3 regions of the Pseudomonas sp. NPDC090203 genome follow, and region 3 is predicted to be linked to each of the others. Evidence: riboswitches for the same ligand, from Rfam matches in the RefSeq annotation. Region 3 holds a riboswitch; each other region holds the start of a gene.
The links. Region 3 has a riboswitch for cobalamin ahead of cobO (cob(I)yrinic acid a,c-diamide adenosyltransferase). Riboswitches for the same ligand answer to the same signal wherever they lie in the genome.
Positions count from the first base shown of each region.

Region 1: it holds a riboswitch for cobalamin, as region 3 does, so the genes downstream of both, ACIPO9_RS07400 (CbtB-domain containing protein) here and cobO (cob(I)yrinic acid a,c-diamide adenosyltransferase) in region 3, are expected to answer to the same signal.
Region 2: it holds a riboswitch for cobalamin, as region 3 does, so the genes downstream of both, ACIPO9_RS05525 (ABC transporter substrate-binding protein) here and cobO (cob(I)yrinic acid a,c-diamide adenosyltransferase) in region 3, are expected to answer to the same signal.

Region 1 covers NZ_JBIVCV010000003.1:428,835-434,951, reverse strand. The annotation lists gene nfuA (Fe-S biogenesis protein NfuA) at 1-179, shown strand, start outside; gene cobM (precorrin-4 C(11)-methyltransferase) at 384-1,130, opposite strand; gene ACIPO9_RS07410 (cobalamin biosynthesis protein) at 1,241-1,654, opposite strand; gene ACIPO9_RS07405 (CbtA family protein) at 1,651-2,382, opposite strand; gene ACIPO9_RS07400 (CbtB-domain containing protein) at 2,394-2,591, opposite strand; cobalamin riboswitch at 2,691-2,907, opposite strand; cobalamin riboswitch at 3,077-3,298, shown strand; gene cobW (cobalamin biosynthesis protein CobW) at 3,421-4,485, shown strand; gene cobN (cobaltochelatase subunit CobN) at 4,489-6,117, shown strand, end outside.
Region 2 covers NZ_JBIVCV010000003.1:10,839-16,955, reverse strand. The annotation lists gene ACIPO9_RS05540 (aldo/keto reductase) at 1-739, shown strand, start outside; gene ACIPO9_RS05535 (NCS1 family nucleobase:cation symporter-1) at 956-2,464, shown strand; gene ACIPO9_RS05530 (aspartate/glutamate racemase family protein) at 2,487-3,209, shown strand; cobalamin riboswitch at 3,450-3,656, shown strand; gene ACIPO9_RS05525 (ABC transporter substrate-binding protein) at 3,779-4,780, shown strand; gene ACIPO9_RS05520 (FecCD family ABC transporter permease) at 4,777-5,808, shown strand; gene ACIPO9_RS05515 (ABC transporter ATP-binding protein) at 5,805-6,117, shown strand, end outside.
Region 3 covers NZ_JBIVCV010000011.1:49,377-55,493, reverse strand. The annotation lists gene hda (DnaA regulatory inactivator Hda) at 70-774, shown strand; gene ACIPO9_RS19275 (NAD-dependent deacylase) at 771-1,556, shown strand; gene ACIPO9_RS19270 (C40 family peptidase) at 1,624-2,313, shown strand; gene ACIPO9_RS19265 (C40 family peptidase) at 2,405-2,941, shown strand; gene ACIPO9_RS19260 (PQQ-dependent sugar dehydrogenase) at 3,119-4,465, opposite strand; cobalamin riboswitch at 4,588-4,806, shown strand; gene cobO (cob(I)yrinic acid a,c-diamide adenosyltransferase) at 4,915-5,526, shown strand; gene ACIPO9_RS19250 (cobyrinate a,c-diamide synthase) at 5,523-6,117, shown strand, end outside.

The DNA.
Region 1 (6,117 bases), on a different contig from region 3:
TCGAGGAAGAAGACAAGAACATCGCCGTTCTGCAATTCGGCGGCGGCTGCCAGGGCTGCGGCCAGGCCGACGTGACCCTCAAGGAAGGCATCGAGCGCACACTGCTCGAGCGCATCCCTGAGCTGTCGGGCGTACGTGACGTGACCGACCACACGCAGAAAGAAAACGCTTACTACTGAGTGTTTCGCTGCAAACGAAAAAGCCCCGACCTGTTCGGGGCTTTTTTCATGGTGTCGGAATCCCGTAGCAGCATGGCTTGCCAGCGGGAGCGATCTTGAGAATGTCCCCGCCGGCAAGCCGTGCTGCTACGGGGCCGAGGCAAGGCACAGAATTCATCGGCGCCCGCCATCCTGTAGCAGCACGGCTTGCCGGCGGGAGCGGGCTCAAGGTCGAAACAAATGCGCATGCCCTGCGCGGTACAACGATGATTCACTGAACACGTCATTGCCCAATACCCGGCCCACGAGAATCAACGCCGTGCGTCTAAACCCCTTGGCCTGCACTTTCTGTTCGATATCCGCCAGGGTCCCGACCACCCAGTCCTGATCCGGCCAGCTGGCCCGGTGGACCACGGCTATCGGGCAATCCTGACCATAGTGCGGCGTCAGTTCGGCGACGATTTTGCCCAGGTTGCTGACCCCCAGGTGGATCGCCATGGTCGCCTTGTGTCGTGCCAGATCCCCCAGTTCCTCGCCCTTCGGCATGGCGGTTTTGTCGCCGTAACGGGTCAGGATCACGCTCTGGGAGATGTCCGGCAGGGTCAGTTCGGTGCCCAGCAACGCAGCGCACGCGGCAGTGGCGGTCACCCCGGGGATGATTTCGAACGGGATACCGAGTTCACGCAGGCAGCGAATCTGCTCGCCGATGGCGCCGTACAGGCTCGGGTCGCCGGAGTGCACGCGGGCCACGTCCTGGCCATTTGCATGAGCGGATTTCATCAAGGCGATGATCTGCTCCAAGTGCAACTCGGCGCTGTTGACCACCTGGACCGCCGAATGCCCCACAAGAACCGCCTCTGGCACCAGTGATCCGGCGTAGATGATGACGGGGCAGGTGCGGATCAGCCGCTGGCCCTTGACCGTGATCAGATCCGGATCGCCTGGGCCTGCACCGATGAAAAAAACAGTCATTGCATCTCCGAAATCAAATCTCACCCTGTAGGAGCGCGCTTGCCCGCGACGGCGGTGTGTCAGACGACACAGGGGTGACTGATACACCGCCGTCGCGGGCAAGCGCGCTCCTACAGGTTCGAGGCCAGCGCAAAAGTGGCGCGGGAGGTTTTACGCCGTTGTATCAACAGCCTGGACGCACGGCCCGTCAAACGTGTGGCCAACGCCAGCGCCGCGCTTTCCGCCACACCGTAGCAGCCGGTGGTGTCGAAGGCGATCAGTGAGCGGTGGGCCAGTTGCGGCTCGAAGGCTGTCATTTCTTGCGCGCTGAAAAAGTAGAGCGGCAACCCAAGCTCCTCGGCCAGTTCCAGCAACCCCGGTTCCGTCGACTTGCTGTCGATTGAGGCCAGGGCTGTGATGTCTGACAGTGCCAGTTGATGCTCAACCAGGGTGACCTCGATCAAGCCGCGAAGCACCAGTGCCGGGCAACCGCGCTGGCAGCCCAGGCCGATCACCAGGATCGGCCTTGCGGCTGCCTTGTTCATACCGCGTGGTTCAGGCCAGGGTGTGCAGCGTGTGCGTCATAACGGCGGAACAGCCAGGCGCTGATCAGGCCCATCGCCACCCAGAACACCGCGTTGGTCAGCAGCGAGGCAATCTTGAACTGGGCTTCGAGCGCTTCAGGCGCCAGTGCCGAATGCACCAGCGGCTGCGGGGCGCCGACGATGTGTGGAACCACCAGGATGGCCGCGCCGAGCACCTTGAGCAGCCAGTTCTGGGCAAACACGATCAGCGCAAGACCCACGGCAGTGGAGGCGGCGGTGCTGATCCACCAGATCTGACGCTGGGTCAGGTCGGCGGCGGCAGTGCCCGGCAGCTCCGGTGGCAGGCCCAGGGTAGGGGCGAGGACAAACACGGCGAAACCGGCCAGGCCCCAGAGCGCGCCCTGGCTGGTTTTCGACGGAGCGCGCAAGGTGTACAGCGCCGCCAGCATCAGGGCGAAGCCCACCGCGACCACCAGGTTACCGCCGGTGGTGGAAAGCACGCGCTGCCAGCCGTCTTCAGGCTCCCAGGCCTCTTCATCGTGCACGTGACCGGCCATCGCGGTGTCGCCATGCTCGTGGGCGTGCTCGTGCATTTCTGCGGCAGGGGCCTTTTCATAGGTTTCGGCTTGCAGGATCAGCGGCGCGACCCAGAAACTTTGCACCAGGGTCAGCAGCAGGGCTGCGAGCAGGCCAGTGAAACCGGCTGTTTGAGCGATACGCTTGAACATGGCGGCAGGTCTCAGTGGCAAGGGAAGGCGGAGCTGTGACGGGTGTCGTGCGCGGCGTTGTGCACGGCGTCGATGTGCGAGAAACCCGCGAAATAAACCAGGCACGCGCCCAGAATCATCGCGCTGACGGCGGCAGTCAGGCGCTGGCTCTGGGTGCCGGCGGAGCTGGCGGTCTGGGTGCTGGTCTGGTTGGTCGTGCTGATCGACATGGCGCTTCCCTCTGAAAGTTTCAGCGAACGGGAAGGCGCAAGGCACACCACTGACGCACGTCAGTGATGAACGCAACTGCACCCGCCCACCGCGGGTTTGTTATGTGAACGTTGTCGGGCCGGTCTCCGGGCTTGCGAGGGGCCTGACAACTGCCTTCAAGAATCGCCTTCCCATATCGCTGACCGACACAGTGGATCTGACTCTTCGCTCGCTTACCGTTGCGGGGGCAGCGCCGGACTTGCACGAACCATGGGGCTCGCACGCACCGGTTTCCCGTTTCACCCTGTGAAGGGCACCCGTAACAAGGTGTGTAGGAGAGCATGGGGCGCAGGATCAGTCAATCGGCGCCAGAGATGACCGTAGCAGCACGGCTTGCCGGCGGGGACGATTTCGAGGCCGCCCCCGCCGGCAAGCCGTGCTGCTACGTAGAGCGTGTTTGCAGGCATTGCCTTGGTATGAACGTTGACCTTCGCCAAGGCACTGCGTAGCCTTGCGCACTTGAGGTTCACCGTTGTGCCTGTCAAGCAGGCTGCGGTGCTAAGAAGGGAATGTGGTTCGACGCCATAGCTGCCCCCGCAACTGTAAACGGTCATGTTCATTGCACAGCCACTGCGCGAGCGGGAAGGCGCGATGGACGCGAGCGGCCTGACCTGCGTCAGCCTCGCCACCGTGAGCCAGGAGACCTGCCTCGAAGCGGACGCCACGTCCACGAATTCTCATTACAACCGGGCGGGGTGATCCGGTGGCGAATCGAACAGCAGGCCTGTCCAGCGCGACGGCCGCGCGGTTTTCGTCCTGTTTGCCCGCCGCTACCCCATAGGGCATCCGATGAAAACACTGGCCAAACTCCCCGTCACCATCGTTACCGGCTTTCTGGGCTCGGGCAAGACCACGTTGCTGCGCCACATGCTCGACAACGCCGAAGGCCGCCGCATCGCGGTGATCGTCAACGAGTTCGGCGAGCTGGGCATCGACGGCGAAATCCTCAAGCAATGCACCATCGGCTGCACCGAGGAAGAAGCCAACGGCCGCGTCTACGAACTGGCCAACGGCTGCCTGTGCTGCACCGTGCAGGAAGAGTTTTTCCCAGTGATGCAGGAGCTGGTTGCCCGTCGCGGCGATCTGGACCACATTCTCATCGAAACCTCGGGCCTGGCCCTGCCAAAACCTTTGGTACAGGCCTTCCAGTGGCCGGAAATCCGCAACGCCTGCACCGTTGACGCGGTGATCACCGTGGTCGACAGCCCTGCGGTGGTGGCCGGTACCTTCGCCGCGTTCCCGGATCAGGTCGACGCCCAGCGCAAGCTCGATCCGAACCTGGATCACGAATCGCCGCTGCACGAGCTGTTCGCCGACCAACTGGCCAGTGCTGACCTGGTGGTCCTGAACAAGGCCGACATGCTCGATGCCCAGGCGCTGGCTGCCGTGCGTGCCGAAGTCGCCGAAGAACTGCCGCCTGCGGTGAAAATCATCGAGGCCAGCAAGGGCCAGTTGCCGATCAACGTGTTGCTGGGCCTGGGCGCCGAGTCCGAACTGCACATCGATGGCCGCAAGACCCACCACGATCACCACGAAGGCGACGATCACGATGACCACGATCACGACGCCTTCGACTCGATCTCCATCTCGCTGCCTCAGGCCGACGAAGCACTGCTGCTCGATGCCCTGACCCAGGCCGTGGTGCAACACGGCATTCTGCGGGTCAAAGGTTTCGCGGCGATTCCCGGCAAGCCGATGCGCCTGCTGGTGCAGGGCGTGGGCACTCGTTTCGACAAGCACTTCGACCGCGCCTGGAAAGCCGACGAAGAACGCGTCAGCCATCTGGTGCTGATCGGTCAGGACCTGGACGCCGCCGTGCTCGAAGCCCAGTTGCGCGCCGCGATCCAGGGCTGATCCATGCACCTGCTGCGCACCCAGCCCGGCGGCTTTGTCCCCGACGACAGCATCGCCGACCTGGGACAGACGCCTGCCGATCTGGTGATCCTGTGCAGCGGTGACTCCCATCTGGCGCTGCTGGCGGAAACTGCCCAGCAGTTGCCTGACGACTACCCGAGCCTGCGCCTGGCCAACCCGATGCAGGTGCAGAACCACGCTTCGGTCGATCTCTATGTCGACGAAGTGCTGCGCCACGCCAAAGTCATCCTGATTTCCCTGCACGGTGGCATCGGCTACTGGCGTTACGGCGTCGAACGGCTGGTGGAGCTGGCAGCGGCCTCTAAAAAAGGGGCCGGTGTGAAACTGATTCTGGTGCCGGGCGACGACCGCCCCGACCCGGAACTCAGCGACCTGAGCACTGAACCTGCCGAGGACCGCGAGCGGCTCTGGCACTACCTGCGCCAGGGCGGCAAGCACAATGCCCTGCAGCTGTTCAATTGCCTGGCCAGCCGTTGGCTGGACCGCGACTACGCCTGGGAAGAACCTCAAACCCTGCCGCGCACGGCGATCTATCACCCGCACAAGGCCAGCGCGACCCTGGCTGACTGGCAGGCCGAATGGCAGGTCGATCATCCCGTGGCCGCCGTGCTGTTCTACCGCTCGCATTTGCAGGCGGCCAATACCGGCTTCATCGACGTGTTCTGTCAGCGGCTGGTCGCCCAGGGATTGAACCCGTTGCCCATCGCCGTGGCGAGCCTGAAGGAGCCGGCTTGTCTTGAGGCCGTGCAGGACTGGCTGGATCAGGCCGAGTGCGAAGTGATCCTCAACACCACCGGTTTTGCCCAGTCCAGCCCAGAGGCACCGCATTTACGACCGTTTCGTCTAAATATCCCGGTGATCCAGGCAATCTGCGCCCAGGACAACGAACCGGCCTGGCAGGCCAGCGAGCAGGGCCTTGGCTCAAGGGATCTGGCGATGCACATCGCATTGCCGGAACTGGACGGGCGCATCATCAGCCGGCCCATCAGTTTCAAGGACCTGGCCTGGCGCAGCGAGCGCAGCCAGTCCGATGTGGTGTGCTACCGGGCGCAACCCGAGCGCATGGATTTCGTCGCCGAGCTGGCGCGGCGCTGGGTATTGCTGGCGCGCACTGCCAACGACGACAAGCGTGTGGCGCTGATCCTCGCCAACTACCCGACTCGCGACGGGCGCATCGGCAATGGCGTCGGGCTCGACACGCCGGCGGCGGCCCTGAATATTCTCAAGGCCATGCAGGACGAGGGCTACCCGGTCCAGGACCTGCCGGACAGCGGCACGGCACTGATCCACGCTTTGCTGGGCGGCGTGACCAACGACCCCGACAGCCTCGATCAACGCCCTTGCCATCAAAGCATGGCGATGGACGAATACCTGGCGGCGTTCGACGCCTTGCCACAGGCCAACCGCGATGCGGTGATCCAGCGCTGGGGTTCGCCACAGAACGACCCGATGTGCCGCAACGGGCGGATGATGGTCGCCGGGCTACGCTTCGGCCTGACCTTCGTCGGCATCCAGCCGGCGCGGGGCTATGACGTCGATCACAGTGCGGTCTACCACGACCCGGATCTGGTTCCGCCCCATGGTTACCTGGCGTTCTACTTCTGGCTGCGC
Region 2 (6,117 bases), on a different contig from region 3:
GGACGACAGCCCCCGCAGCGGCCCGTTCAGCGAAGGCCTGAAGAACAGAATAGTCACCGACTACTCCGCCGACGCGACCATGCGTTCGATTGCCGCGAGCCTGGAGCGCCTGAACACCGACCGGCTGGACATCGTGTTCGTCCACGACATCGCCCAGGATGCCCACGGTGACGAATGGATCGAACACTTCAATATTGCCCGCAAAGGCGCCTTCAGGACCCTGACCCGGTTGCGCGAGGAAGGCGTCATCAAGGCCTGGGGCCTGGGCGTCAACCGCGTCGAACCTTGCGAGCTGACCCTGGACTTGGGTGAAGCACAGCCTGACGGTTTTCTGCTGGCCGGACGCTACTCTCTGCTGGACCACGACCAACCACTGCAACGCCTGTTCAGCAAGGCCCGGGAGCACAACGCTGAATTCGTCGTGGGTGGGCCATACAGCTCGGGCGTGCTGGTGGGCGGCCAGCATTTCGAGTACCAGCCGGCGCCAGCGGCGATGCTGGACAAGGTGGCGCACATCCAGGAAATCGCCCGGCAATATCAGGTGGACATCAAGGCAGCGGCCTTGCAGTTCGTGCTGGCCAACCCATTGGTCGCGGCGGTGATCCCGGGCGCCAGCCGCCCTACGCGGATCACCGAGGATGTGACGGCCTTACACGCGCAGGTGCCGGACGGGTTCTGGCAGGCCATGCGCGATCAGGGCTTCATCGCGGCGCAAGCGCCGGTGCCGATGAAGGATTGACCTTCACAACTCTTATCCGTAGCAGCCCGGCCGGGCGGCGCTCCGCTTGCCGGCGGGGGCGTCCTCCAAATCGCCCCCGCCGGCAAGCCGGACTGCTACGGGGCATCTACCACCGACCATCTGTAACATCCCCGTTGACTCATCTGGCATTTCGGTTAGTCTCTCCAGCGCACTGTATACAAAAACAAATACAAATAGCGCCGGAGATTGTTGAACATGCCAGTAGACAACACCCTGGATCCAGCCCTTGCCGCCCATGCCTCCACCGCCGATCACCCGGCCCTGAGCCCCCGCCTTCACAACCACGACCTCGCGCCCCGACGCGCCGAAGGCAGAACATGGGGTGGATACAGTATCTTTGCCCTTTGGACCAATGATGTACACAATCTCGCCAACTACTCCTTCGCCATCGGCCTCTATGCCTTGGGGCTGGGCGGCTGGCAGATCATGCTGTCACTCGCCATCGGTGCAGCATTCGTCTACCTGTGCATGAACCTCACCGGTGACATGGGCGTGAAGACCGGCGTGCCGTTTCCGGTCATCAGCCGGGTCAGTTTCGGCATCTTCGGCGCGCAGATTCCGGCTTTGATCCGGGCGGTCATCGCCATCGCCTGGTTCGGGATTCAGACTTATCTGGCGTCGGTGGTGCTGCGGGTGCTGCTCACCGCACTGGACCCGGCACTGGACAGCTACGACCACGACTCGCTGTTAGGGCTCTCAACCCTTGGCTGGGTGTGTTTCGTCAGCATTTGGCTGGTGCAATTCGTGATTCTGGCCTACGGCATGGAGATGGTCCGTAAATATGAAGCCTTCGCCGGGCCCGTGATTCTGCTGACCGTCGCCAGCCTGGCGGTGTGGATGTTCACCCAGGCCAACGGCCAGATTGCCTGGTCGAACAAGACGCCGCTGGAGGGGCTGTCGATGTGGCGCAGCATCTTCGCTGGCAGCGCGTTGTGGCTGGCGATCTACGGCACGCTGATTCTGAATTTCTGTGACTTCTCCCGCTCCGCGCCCTGCAAGAAAACCATCCGCAAGGGCAATTTCTGGGGCTTGCCGGTGAACGTGCTGCTGTTCGCCTTCATCACCGTGATCATTTGCGGCGCACAGTTCTCCATCAACGGCCAGATCATCGAAAGCCCCACCGACATCATCAAGACCATCCCCAATACCTTCTTTCTGGTACTGGGCTGCCTGGCCTTCCTGATCGTCACGGTGGCGGTGAACATCATGGCCAACTTCGTCGCACCGGCCTTCGTCATCAGCAGCCTGGCGCCGCGCTACCTGACTTTCCGCCGCGCAGGGATGCTCAGCGCCACAGTCGCGGTGCTGATACTGCCGTGGAATCTCTACAACAGCCCGGTGGTGATCGTGTATTTTCTGTCGGGCCTGGGCGCCCTGCTCGGCCCGCTGTACGGCGTGATCACCGCCGACTACTGGCTGCTGCGCAAGGGCCGTGTGGATGTGCCGCAGCTGTACACGGAAGATCCGGCCGGGCCGTATCACTATTCACGCGGGGTCAACCTGCGCGCGGTCTGGGCGTTCATTCCCGCCGCGATCATTTCGACCATCACGGCGCTGATGCCGGCCTTCGAATCGGTTTCGCCGTTTTCCTGGCTGATGGGCGCCGCCATCGGCGCGGCGTTGTACCTGCTGCTGGCCGACCGGCGCCAACGCTTCAAGGACGTCAGTGGCGAGGCCATTGCCGTGCAAGACATCAAGCATTGATTGCAAGCGAGAGAGTTCACCCATGCGTATTTTGATCGTCAACGTCAACACCACCCAGTCGATGACCCAGACCATCGCCGAGCAGGCGCGCAGTGTCGCCTCCCCCGGCACCGAGATCGTCGGCCTGACCCCGCGCTTCGGTGCGGAGTCGGTCGAGGGCAACTTCGAGAGCTACCTGGCGGCCATTGCGGTGATGGACCGAGTGATGTCCTACGACCAGCCATTCGATGCGGTGATTCAGGCAGGCTACGGCGAACATGGCCGCGAGGGTTTGCAGGAACTGCTGGAGGTGCCGGTGGTGGACATCACCGAAGCCGCTGCGAGCCTTGCGATGCTGTTGGGCCACAAGTACTCGGTGGTGACGACACTGGATCGAGCAGTGCCGCTGATTGAAGACCGGCTGAAGCTGGCCGGGGTCTACGAGCGCTGTGCGTCGGTGCGGGCCAGTGGCATGAGTGTGCTGGAGCTTGAAGAGATGCCGGGGCGCGCCATCGAAGCCATCGTCGAGCAGGCCGCCCATGCCGTGACCCACGACAAGGCCGAGGTGATTTGCCTGGGTTGTGGCGGCATGGCCGGGCTGGACCAGATGATTCGTGATCGCGCCGGTGTGCCGGTGGTCGATGGCGTGACCGCGGCGGTGGCGTTGGCCGAATCGTTGGTGCGTTTGGGTTTGAAGACGTCCAAGGTGCGCACCTACGCCACGCCGCGTCCGAAGAAGGTGATTGGCTGGCCGTTGTTGCCGTGATCACTTGCCCGTAGCAGCACGGCCGGGCGGCGTTCCGCTTGCCGGCGTCGGCGATCTTGCGGGCGTCCCGCGGGCAAGCCCGGCTGCTACGGAACCGCGGTGGCTGCAAGAATCGCGACATGCACCTTACCCGTAGCAGCACGGCTTGCCGGCGGGAGCGATCTTGAGGACGCCGACGCCGGCAAGCCGGACTGCTACGGTGGCCGCGAGAATCGGGGCGGGCGCAATGCCTGTAAATCGTTTAGTATCCCCGCCGCCGGTTTCCACTCGGAATTAATAGGGAATCCGCGAGCCTGGCCGGTCGATGACACCAGGCTCAAACGGAACTGTCCCCGCAACTGTAGGCGCTGAGCCCTGCTTCACGATTGCCACTGGGTATCCCCGGGAAGGCCGGAGCATGGCGACGATGCGCCAGTCAGGAGACCTGCCGGCAAGCGTCAATCATTCACCGGCGGGGTGTCCGGGAAGGACTCCCGTGTGCGCGGCTTTCCATTCGCGCCTGCAACGCATCGGGATGTGCTTTCCAGTGCCAGTTCGTCGACCATCAGGCTTACTGGAGATCGCCTTTCATGTCGCTGCGCCGCCTCGCCCTTCTGTTCACCGGCCTTTCGCTGTCCAGCGCCGCATTCGCCGCGCCCACGCATTACCCGCTGACGATCGACAACTGCGGCGTACCGCTGACCTTCGCCCACGCCCCGCACAAAGCCGTGACCATCGGCCAGGCCGCCACCGAAATGCTCTACTCCCTGGGCTTGAGCCAGCAGGTGGTCGGCACTTCGCTGTGGTTCAATCAGGTTCTGGCGCAATATCAGGACGCCAACAGCAGGATCGAGCGCCTGGCCGACAACGCCCCCAGTTTCGAATCGGTGATTGGCAAGCGCCCGGACTTCGTGCCGGTGCAGTTCGAGTGGATGGTCGGCCCTCAAGGCGCGGTCGGCACCCGCCAGCAGTTTGCGGACTTGAAAATCCCGACCTACATCCTGCCGTCTGACTGCGAGGGCAAGGACAACTTGGTCGGCGCTGATGGCACGCGCCTGCAAGCCTTCAACATCGACACGCTGTACAAGAGCATTGCCCAACAGGCCGAGATCTTCGACGTACAAGACCGTGGCCAGGCGTTGATCGCCGAGTACAAGGCGCGTCTGGGCAAGGCGGTTGAGCAGGCGAAAAAACATGACAGCAACAGCGCATCGGCAGTGTTCTGGTTCTCCAGCCCCGACCTCAATGCCGCGCCATTCGTGGCCGGACGCAAGGGCATCCCGAATTTCATGCTCGATACCCTGGGCATGCGCAACATCGTCGAGTCGGATGAAGAATGGCCGACCGTCGGTTGGGAAACCATCGCCAAGGCCAATCCGACGATTCTGGTCATCGCCCGCATGGACCGCCGTCGCTTCCCGGCGGACGATCACGAGAAGAAGCTGGCGTTCCTCAGATCCGACCCCGTCACCCGCAACATGGACGCGGTGAAGAACAACCGCATCGTCATCATGGACGCCAGCGCCATGGAGTCCAGCGTGCGTCTGTTCGACGGCATCGAACAGCTTGCCAAGGCCACCGAAGGCCAATGAGTCAATTGAATATCGGCCGCGCGTTGGGCCACTGCCTGTGGGTCAGCGGCGCGCTATTGCTGGCGGTGATCGCCGGGGTGGCCGTTGGCGAAACCTCGATCAGCCTGCCGGTGATCTTCCAGGTGCTGGCCAACAAGCTATGGGCGGCTGGTTACGTGTTGGACCCCATCGATGAAGGGATTGTCTGGAACTACCGCCTCACCCGCGCCATCGTTGCGGCGGCGTGCGGCGCAGGTCTGGCGATTTCCGGGGTGGTGCTGCAGTCACTGCTGCGCAATGCGCTGGCCGATCCGTACCTGCTGGGCATCTCGGCGGGCGCCTCCACGGGCGCCGTGCTGGTGACGCTGATCGGCCTGGGTGCCGGGGCCATTTCATTGTCCACCGGTGCCTTCGCCGGGGCGATTGCGGCGTTCGCACTGGTCGCCCTGCTCGCCCGCTCCTCCCGGGGGGAATCGGCTGCCAACCAGATCATCCTCGCCGGTATCGCAGGCTCACAGTTGTTCAACGCCGTGACCTCGTTTCTGATCACCAAGTCGGCCAACGCCGAACAGGCGCGGGGCATCATGTTCTGGTTGCTGGGCAACCTCAGCGGCGTGCGCTGGTCATCGGTGATGCTGGCCGTGCCCGTGGTGTTGCTCGGCTTGCTGGTGTGCCTGTGGCACCGTCGGGCTCTGGATGCCTTCACCTTCGGCAGCGACTCGGCCGCCTCGCTGGGCATTCCGGTGCGCCGCGTGCAGGCCATCCTGATCGCCACCGCGGCGCTGGTGACGGCGGTGATGGTGTCGATTGTCGGCTCCATCGGTTTCGTCGGGCTGGTCATCCCTCATGCGGTGCGGATGATCGCTGGCGTGCGCCATGCGCGCCTGCTGCCCTTGAGCGCCTTGAGTGGCGCACTGTTTCTGATCGCCGCTGACGTGTTGTCGCGCACGCTGATCAAAGGCCAGGTGCTGCCCATTGGCGTGATCACTGCGCTGGTGGGCGCGCCGGTGTTTGCCCTGATCCTGATTCGCGGGAATCGCACACGATGAATGCCCTGACCGAAAACACCGCCACCGTGCTGGGTGGCACCGACTTGGGTTACGTCATCAAGGGCGCGCAGTTGCTCGACGGCGTGACCCTCGGCATTCGTGCGGGCGAGAACCTCGGCATCGTGGGGCCCAATGGCTCGGGTAAATCGACGCTTATCCGGCTGCTGGCGGGGATTCTCACGCCCACGTCCGGCGAGGTTCGGCTGGGTGATCAGCGTCTGGCCGCCCTCAAGCGACGCGACATCGCCCAGCGCGTGGCGGTGGTCGAGCAGCATGCCGAAACCAGCGATTCCATCAGCCTGTTGCAGG
Region 3 (6,117 bases):
GCGGGTATAAACTTTGCACACTTTACACAGAGGCCCCTTGGCGGTTTGTTTTCGAACCGTTTAGCCAGCATGAAACCAGTTCAGCTGCCCCTGAGTGTGCGTCTGCGTGACGACGCCACCTTCATCAATTACTACCCAGGCGCCAACGCCGCTGCACTCGGCTATGTGGAGCGCCTGTGCGAGGCCGACGCCGGCTGGACTGAAAGCCTGATCTACCTCTGGGGCAAGAACGGGGTGGGGCGCACCCATCTTCTGCAGGCCGCCTGCCTGCGCCTGACGCAACTGGGCGAACCTGCCGTCTACCTGCCCATGGCCGAACTGCTCGAAGAAGGCGTCGAACTGTTCGACCATCTCGAACAATACGAGCTGGTGTGCCTGGATGACCTGCAAGCGGTCGTCGGCAAGCCCGAGTGGGAAGAAGCGCTGTTCCACCTGTTCAACCGCCTGCGTGACAGCGGCCGCCGCCTGCTGATCGCCGCCTCCTGCTCGCCTCGCGAACTGCCGGTCAAGCTGGCCGACCTCAAGTCGCGTCTGACCATGGCCCTGGTGTTCCAGATGCGCCTGTTGTCCGACGAAGAAAAACTCCGCGCCCTGCAATTGCGCGCCTCGCGTCGCGGCTTGCACCTGACCGATGAAGTCGGCCATTTCATCCTGACCCGTGGCAAGCGCAGCATGAGCGCCTTGTTCGACCTGCTTGAACAACTCGACCAGGCCTCCTTGCAGGCCCAGCGCAAACTGACCATTCCCTTCCTCAAAGAGACGCTGGGCTGGTGAACACGCCTGCGGTCGATCCAGCCCTGGTGCTGCAGACGGCCGCTGCGCTGCGTCACGCCAAACGCATCTTGATCATTACCGGTGCCGGGCTTTCAGCCGATTCGGGGTTGCCGACCTATCGCGGGGTGGGTGGCCTGTACAACGGCCACACCGACGACGGCCTGCCGATCGAGATGGCCCTGTCCGGACCGATGCTGCGCCGTGATCCGGCACTGTGCTGGAAGTACATTGCACAATTAGGCAGCGCTTGCCTGGGCGGACAGCCCAATGCGGCGCATTATGCGATCGCTCAATTGCAGCGCCACAAGCCTGAGTGCTGGGTGCTGACGCAGAATGTCGACGGCTACCATCGCGCTGCGGGCAGCCCGCCCGAGCGTCTGATTGAAATTCACGGCAACCTCGCGCCGCTCTATTGCCAGTCCTGCGGCGCCGAGGACCCTCAATTGAGTGAACACCTGCAACGGCCACTGCCGCCGTTGTGCAGGCAATGCCAGGGCGTGTTGCGCCCGCCGGTGGTGTTGTTCGAGGAAATGTTGCCAGAACTGGCATTGAACGTGCTGTACGAAGAGATGGCGAAAGGCTTCGATGCAGTATTGAGCATTGGAACCACCGCCAGCTTCCCGTATATTCACGAGCCGATGCTGCGCACGCGGGTCGCGGGAGGCTTTACCGCCGAGATAAATCCCTCGTCGACCGACCACTCCATGCAGATGGACGCTTTTCTGAGGTGTAAAGCCTTAGATGTCATGGAGTCACTGGTAAGTCACATTTGTGTCGATTGAATTTGCAAATGATGACGATAGAGGGCATAGTCTCGCCTTCTTTACAAAATACGCCACGGTCGTGCCCATGCTGAATCGCTTCGCACCCCTCGTGCCTCTCGCACTCGTTACGCTGCTGTTCGGCTGCGCGGCCCAGATGCCAGCGTCGCAACAGTCGCAGAATCCTCAGATGAAGGATTCGGTCACTGCTCAAACTGCTGCCAAGCGTGCCGATTATTCGGGCTCCGTACTGGACGACGAAATCGCCACCGAAGACGAACTGGCCCAGTTCTCGGACAACAAGCCGTATCAGTTGCCAGTGCTGGCTGACAGCATCCTGGAACGTGGCAAATCGCTGATCGGTACGCGCTACCGTTTCGGCGGCACCTCGACCACTTCCGGTTTCGATTGCAGCGGTTTCATCGGCTACCTGTTCCGCGAAGAGGCTGGCATGAGCCTGCCGCGTTCCTCGCGTGAAATGATCAACATCGACGCCCCTCTGGTCAAACGCAACGACCTCAAGCCTGGCGACCTGCTGTTCTTCAGCACCGCTGGCCGTGGTCGCGTCAGCCATGCCGGTATCTACCTGGGCGATGACCAGTTCATCCACTCCAGCAGCCGCCGCAGCGGTGGTGTGCGTGTCGACAGCCTCGACGACGCCTACTGGGCCCGGACTTTCATCGAAGCCAAGCGCGCGTTGGCCATGGCACCTTCCAAGGATGCGGAAACGACGACTGCGATGACTTCGACTACAATCAAGCGCCAACACCGCAAATAACCGTTCTACCGGGCGTGCAGTCAGGGAAACCCTGATTGCACGCAGTCCCGGCTCCCGGCACAGTAAGCATCCTATAAAGGTTGTTGTGTTTATGTCGTTTACGGTTCGCCTGGCTGTTGCTTCACTGGCTGTATTGTTGGCCGCTTGTTCCAGCAATCCACCGCCAGCCCCTCCCAAGGTCGTTTCCAGGCCTGTGGTATCCGCTCCCTCGCAGTTTTCTTCGCCGCTGGCTGATGACGTGCTTTTGCGTGCCATCGGGCTGGTCGGTACGCCCTATCGTTGGGGCGGGAACACGCCTGACTCGGGTTTCGATTGCAGTGGATTGATCGGTTATGTCTACCAGGGCGCTGCCGGCATCAGCCTGCCGCGTTCGACCCGTGAGATGATCAATCTGCGCGGCCCGGACATTGATCGTAGCCAGTTGCAGACGGGTGATCTGGTGTTCTTCGCTACCAGTGGTGGCTCGAACGTCAGCCATGCCGGGATCTACGTGGGAGAAGGGCGTTTCGTGCATGCGCCGGCTACGGGTGGGACCGTCAAGCTAGACAGCCTGGACAAGCCGTATTGGCAGAAAGCCTGGCTCAACGCCAAACGGGTGATCCAGCCTTCGAATCTGGCGCAGCAGTAGCGCCACAATCCCTGTAGGAGCGCGCTTGCCCGCGACGGCGGCGTGCCTGCTACGAATCAATCGTCTGGTACACCGATGTCGCGGGCAAGCGCGCTCCTACAGGGGCGTGGGCGTTTCAGCAGACTCGTAGGTGGCAGGCACATCGCAATCGCGGGCAAGCGCGCTCCTACAGAGGTGTCAGGGATTGGTGTTGGATGCCTGCACCGTCCGCGCCGCCGTCACCCGCCAGATCTTGTTGCCGACGTCATCGGCCACCAACACCCCGCCTTTATTATCGTTGACCACACCCACAGGCCGCCCCTGGGCTTTTTCGTCGGCATTGAGGAAACCTGTCAGCAGGTCCACCGGGGTGCCGGTTGGCTTGCCGTCCTTGAATGGCACGAACAGCACTTTATAGCCGCTGTGGGGCTTGCGGTTCCACGAGCCGTGCTGGCCGATGAACAAGCCCTCGTTGAACGGCGCCGGCAATGATTTGCCATCGGCGAACGCCAGGCCCAGTGAGGCGGTGTGCGGTCCGACGGCAAAATCAGGGGCGATTGCCTTCTGCACCAGTTCGGGATTTTGCGGCGACACGCGAACGTCCACGTGCTGGCCGTAGTAGCTGAACGGCCAGCCGTAGAAGGCGCCGTCCTGCACCGAGGTGACGTAGTCGGGCACCAGGTCGCTGCCGATCTCGTCACGCTCGTTGACCGCCGTCCACAGTTTGCCGGTTACCGGGTCCCAGTCCATGCCGTTGGGGTTGCGCAGCCCGGAGGCGAAGATGCGGTGATTGCCCGTCGCGGCGTCCACTTCCCAGATCGCCGCGCGGCCCTTTTCGGCCTCAAGCCCGTTTTCGCCGACATTGCTGTTGGAGCCCACGGTCACGTAGAGCTTTTTGCCGTCCTTGCTGGCGATGACGTTCTTGGTCCAGTGGTGGTTGAGGGTGCCGCCGGGCAGGTCGGTGACTTTCAGCGGTTCGCCCTTGATCGAGGTTTCGCCCGCTACATAGTTAAAGCGCAGCAGGCGGTCGGTGTCGGCAACGTAGAAGTCATTGCCCACCAGCACCATGCCGAAAGGCGAATTCAGGTGATCGATGAACACCGTGCGGGTTTCGGCGACGCCGTCATGATCCTTGTCCCGCAGCAGAGTGATGCGGTTCGCGCTGGGCACACCGGCGCCTGCGCGGCCCATGACTTTCTCCATGACCCAGCCGCGAATGCCCTTGCTGTCGTCAGGTTTGGGCGGCGCATTGGTTTCGGCCACCAGCACATCGCCGTTGGGCAGCACGTACAGCCAGCGTGGATGGTCGAGGTTTTCGGCGAAGGCCGCGACTTGTGTGCCCGGCGCGGCTACCGGTCTGGCACCGGCAGGCCAGCCGACGGCCGGGGCGATGTTCACGGTGGGAAACAGGGTTTTGTTCGGTGCCGGCAACTGGGGCGAGGGGCCCGTGCCGTCCGACACCTGCAAGGTGGACGTCTCGCCGCAGGCGCTGAGCCCTGCGACCACCACCAGCACCATCACAACCTGGGGTTTGAGCGTGAACATTGTCTGTCTCCATTTGCGAACAGTCATGCAAGGGCATGTAATGAATAGAGGCGCTGTGCGGCGCGGGGTTCAACTGCACAACAAATGCCTGTTCGATTGACGCTCCGGGGTCAACCCTCTAACCTTCGCCGATTGTTTCAGGTGCCCGCGATCTTGATCGGTCGACCGGGTGAAACAGGGAAGCCGGTGCGAACGTTCTGCGATCAATTCCGGCACTGCCTCCGCAACGGTAAATGAGTCAAGGCTGCGCACGATGCCACTGTGTCCACGGGCATGGGAAGGCGCGTAGCCCCGGTTGTCGCTCATGAGTCCGGAGACCGGCCTGATCCATCCAAACAGCATCACGGAGGGCGATGCTCTGCGCAGGCCCGGACCATTCCGGTGCCTGCTGTCAGTCCTTGCCTGCGTCCTTCGTCTGTCCTATCTGCCCCTCAAAGCGGAGAGCCGAGATGAGCGAATCCCCCGAACGTGACGAACGCCACCTGGCGCGCATGCTGCGCAAGAAAGCGATCATCGATGAGCGCATCGCCAGCGCACCCAATGAATGCGGCCTGCTGGTGGTCCTGACCGGCAACGGCAAAGGCAAGAGCAGTTCGGCCTTTGGCATGCTGGCCCGGGCCATGGGCCACGGCATGCAGTGCGGTGTGGTGCAGTTCATCAAGGGGCGCAACGCCACGGGCGAAGAACTGTTCTTCCGCCGTTTCCCGGAACAGGTGCGTTACCACGTCATGGGCGAAGGTTTCACCTGGGAGACCCAGGACCGACAGCGCGACATCGCCGCAGCGGAAGCTGCCTGGGTGGTGACTCGGGAGTTGCTGCGCGACCCGGACGTCGGTCTGGTGATCCTCGACGAGCTGAACATCGCTCTCAAGCACGGCTATCTGGATCTGGACAGGGTGCTCAGCGACCTGCAAGCCCGTCCGCCCATGCAGCATGTGGTGGTCACCGGGCGTGGCGCCAAGCAGGAACTCATCGACCTGTCGGACACCGTTTCCGAGATCGCCGTGGTCAAGCATGCGTTCCAGGCCGGAATCAAGGCACAGAAGGGCATCGAGTTGTGAGTGAGCCGCGTCGCTGTCCTGCGGTACTGATCGCCGCACCTGCCTCCGGGCAGGGCAAGACCACCGTCACCGCCGCACTGGCCCGGTTGCATCGCAACCAGGGGCGCAAGGTGCGGGTGTTCAAGTGCGGGCCGGATTTCCTCGACCCGATGATTCTGGAGCGCGCCAGCGGCCACCCGGTCTACCAGCTGGACATGTGGATGGTCGGCGAGGACGAGAGCCGGCGCCTGCTGTGGGAAGCGGCGGGCGAGGCCGATCTGATTCTGATCGAAGGCGTGATGGGGTTGTTCGATGGCACTCCGTCCAGCGCCGACCTGGCGCGCCACTTCGGCGTGCCGGTGCTGGGTGTGATCGACGGCACGGCCATGGCCCAGACCTTCGGTGCCCTGGCGCTGGGCCTGGCGCGCTATCAGCCGGACCTGCCGTTTGCCGGTGTACTGGCCAACCGCGTGGGCACCGTGCGTCATGCGCAACTGCTAGAAGGCAGCCTGACCGAAGGTTTGCGCTGGTACGGCGCGCTCTCCCGGGAAACCGGGATCGAGCTGCCGAGCCGCCACCTGGGCCTGGTCCAGGCCAGCGAGCTGAACGATC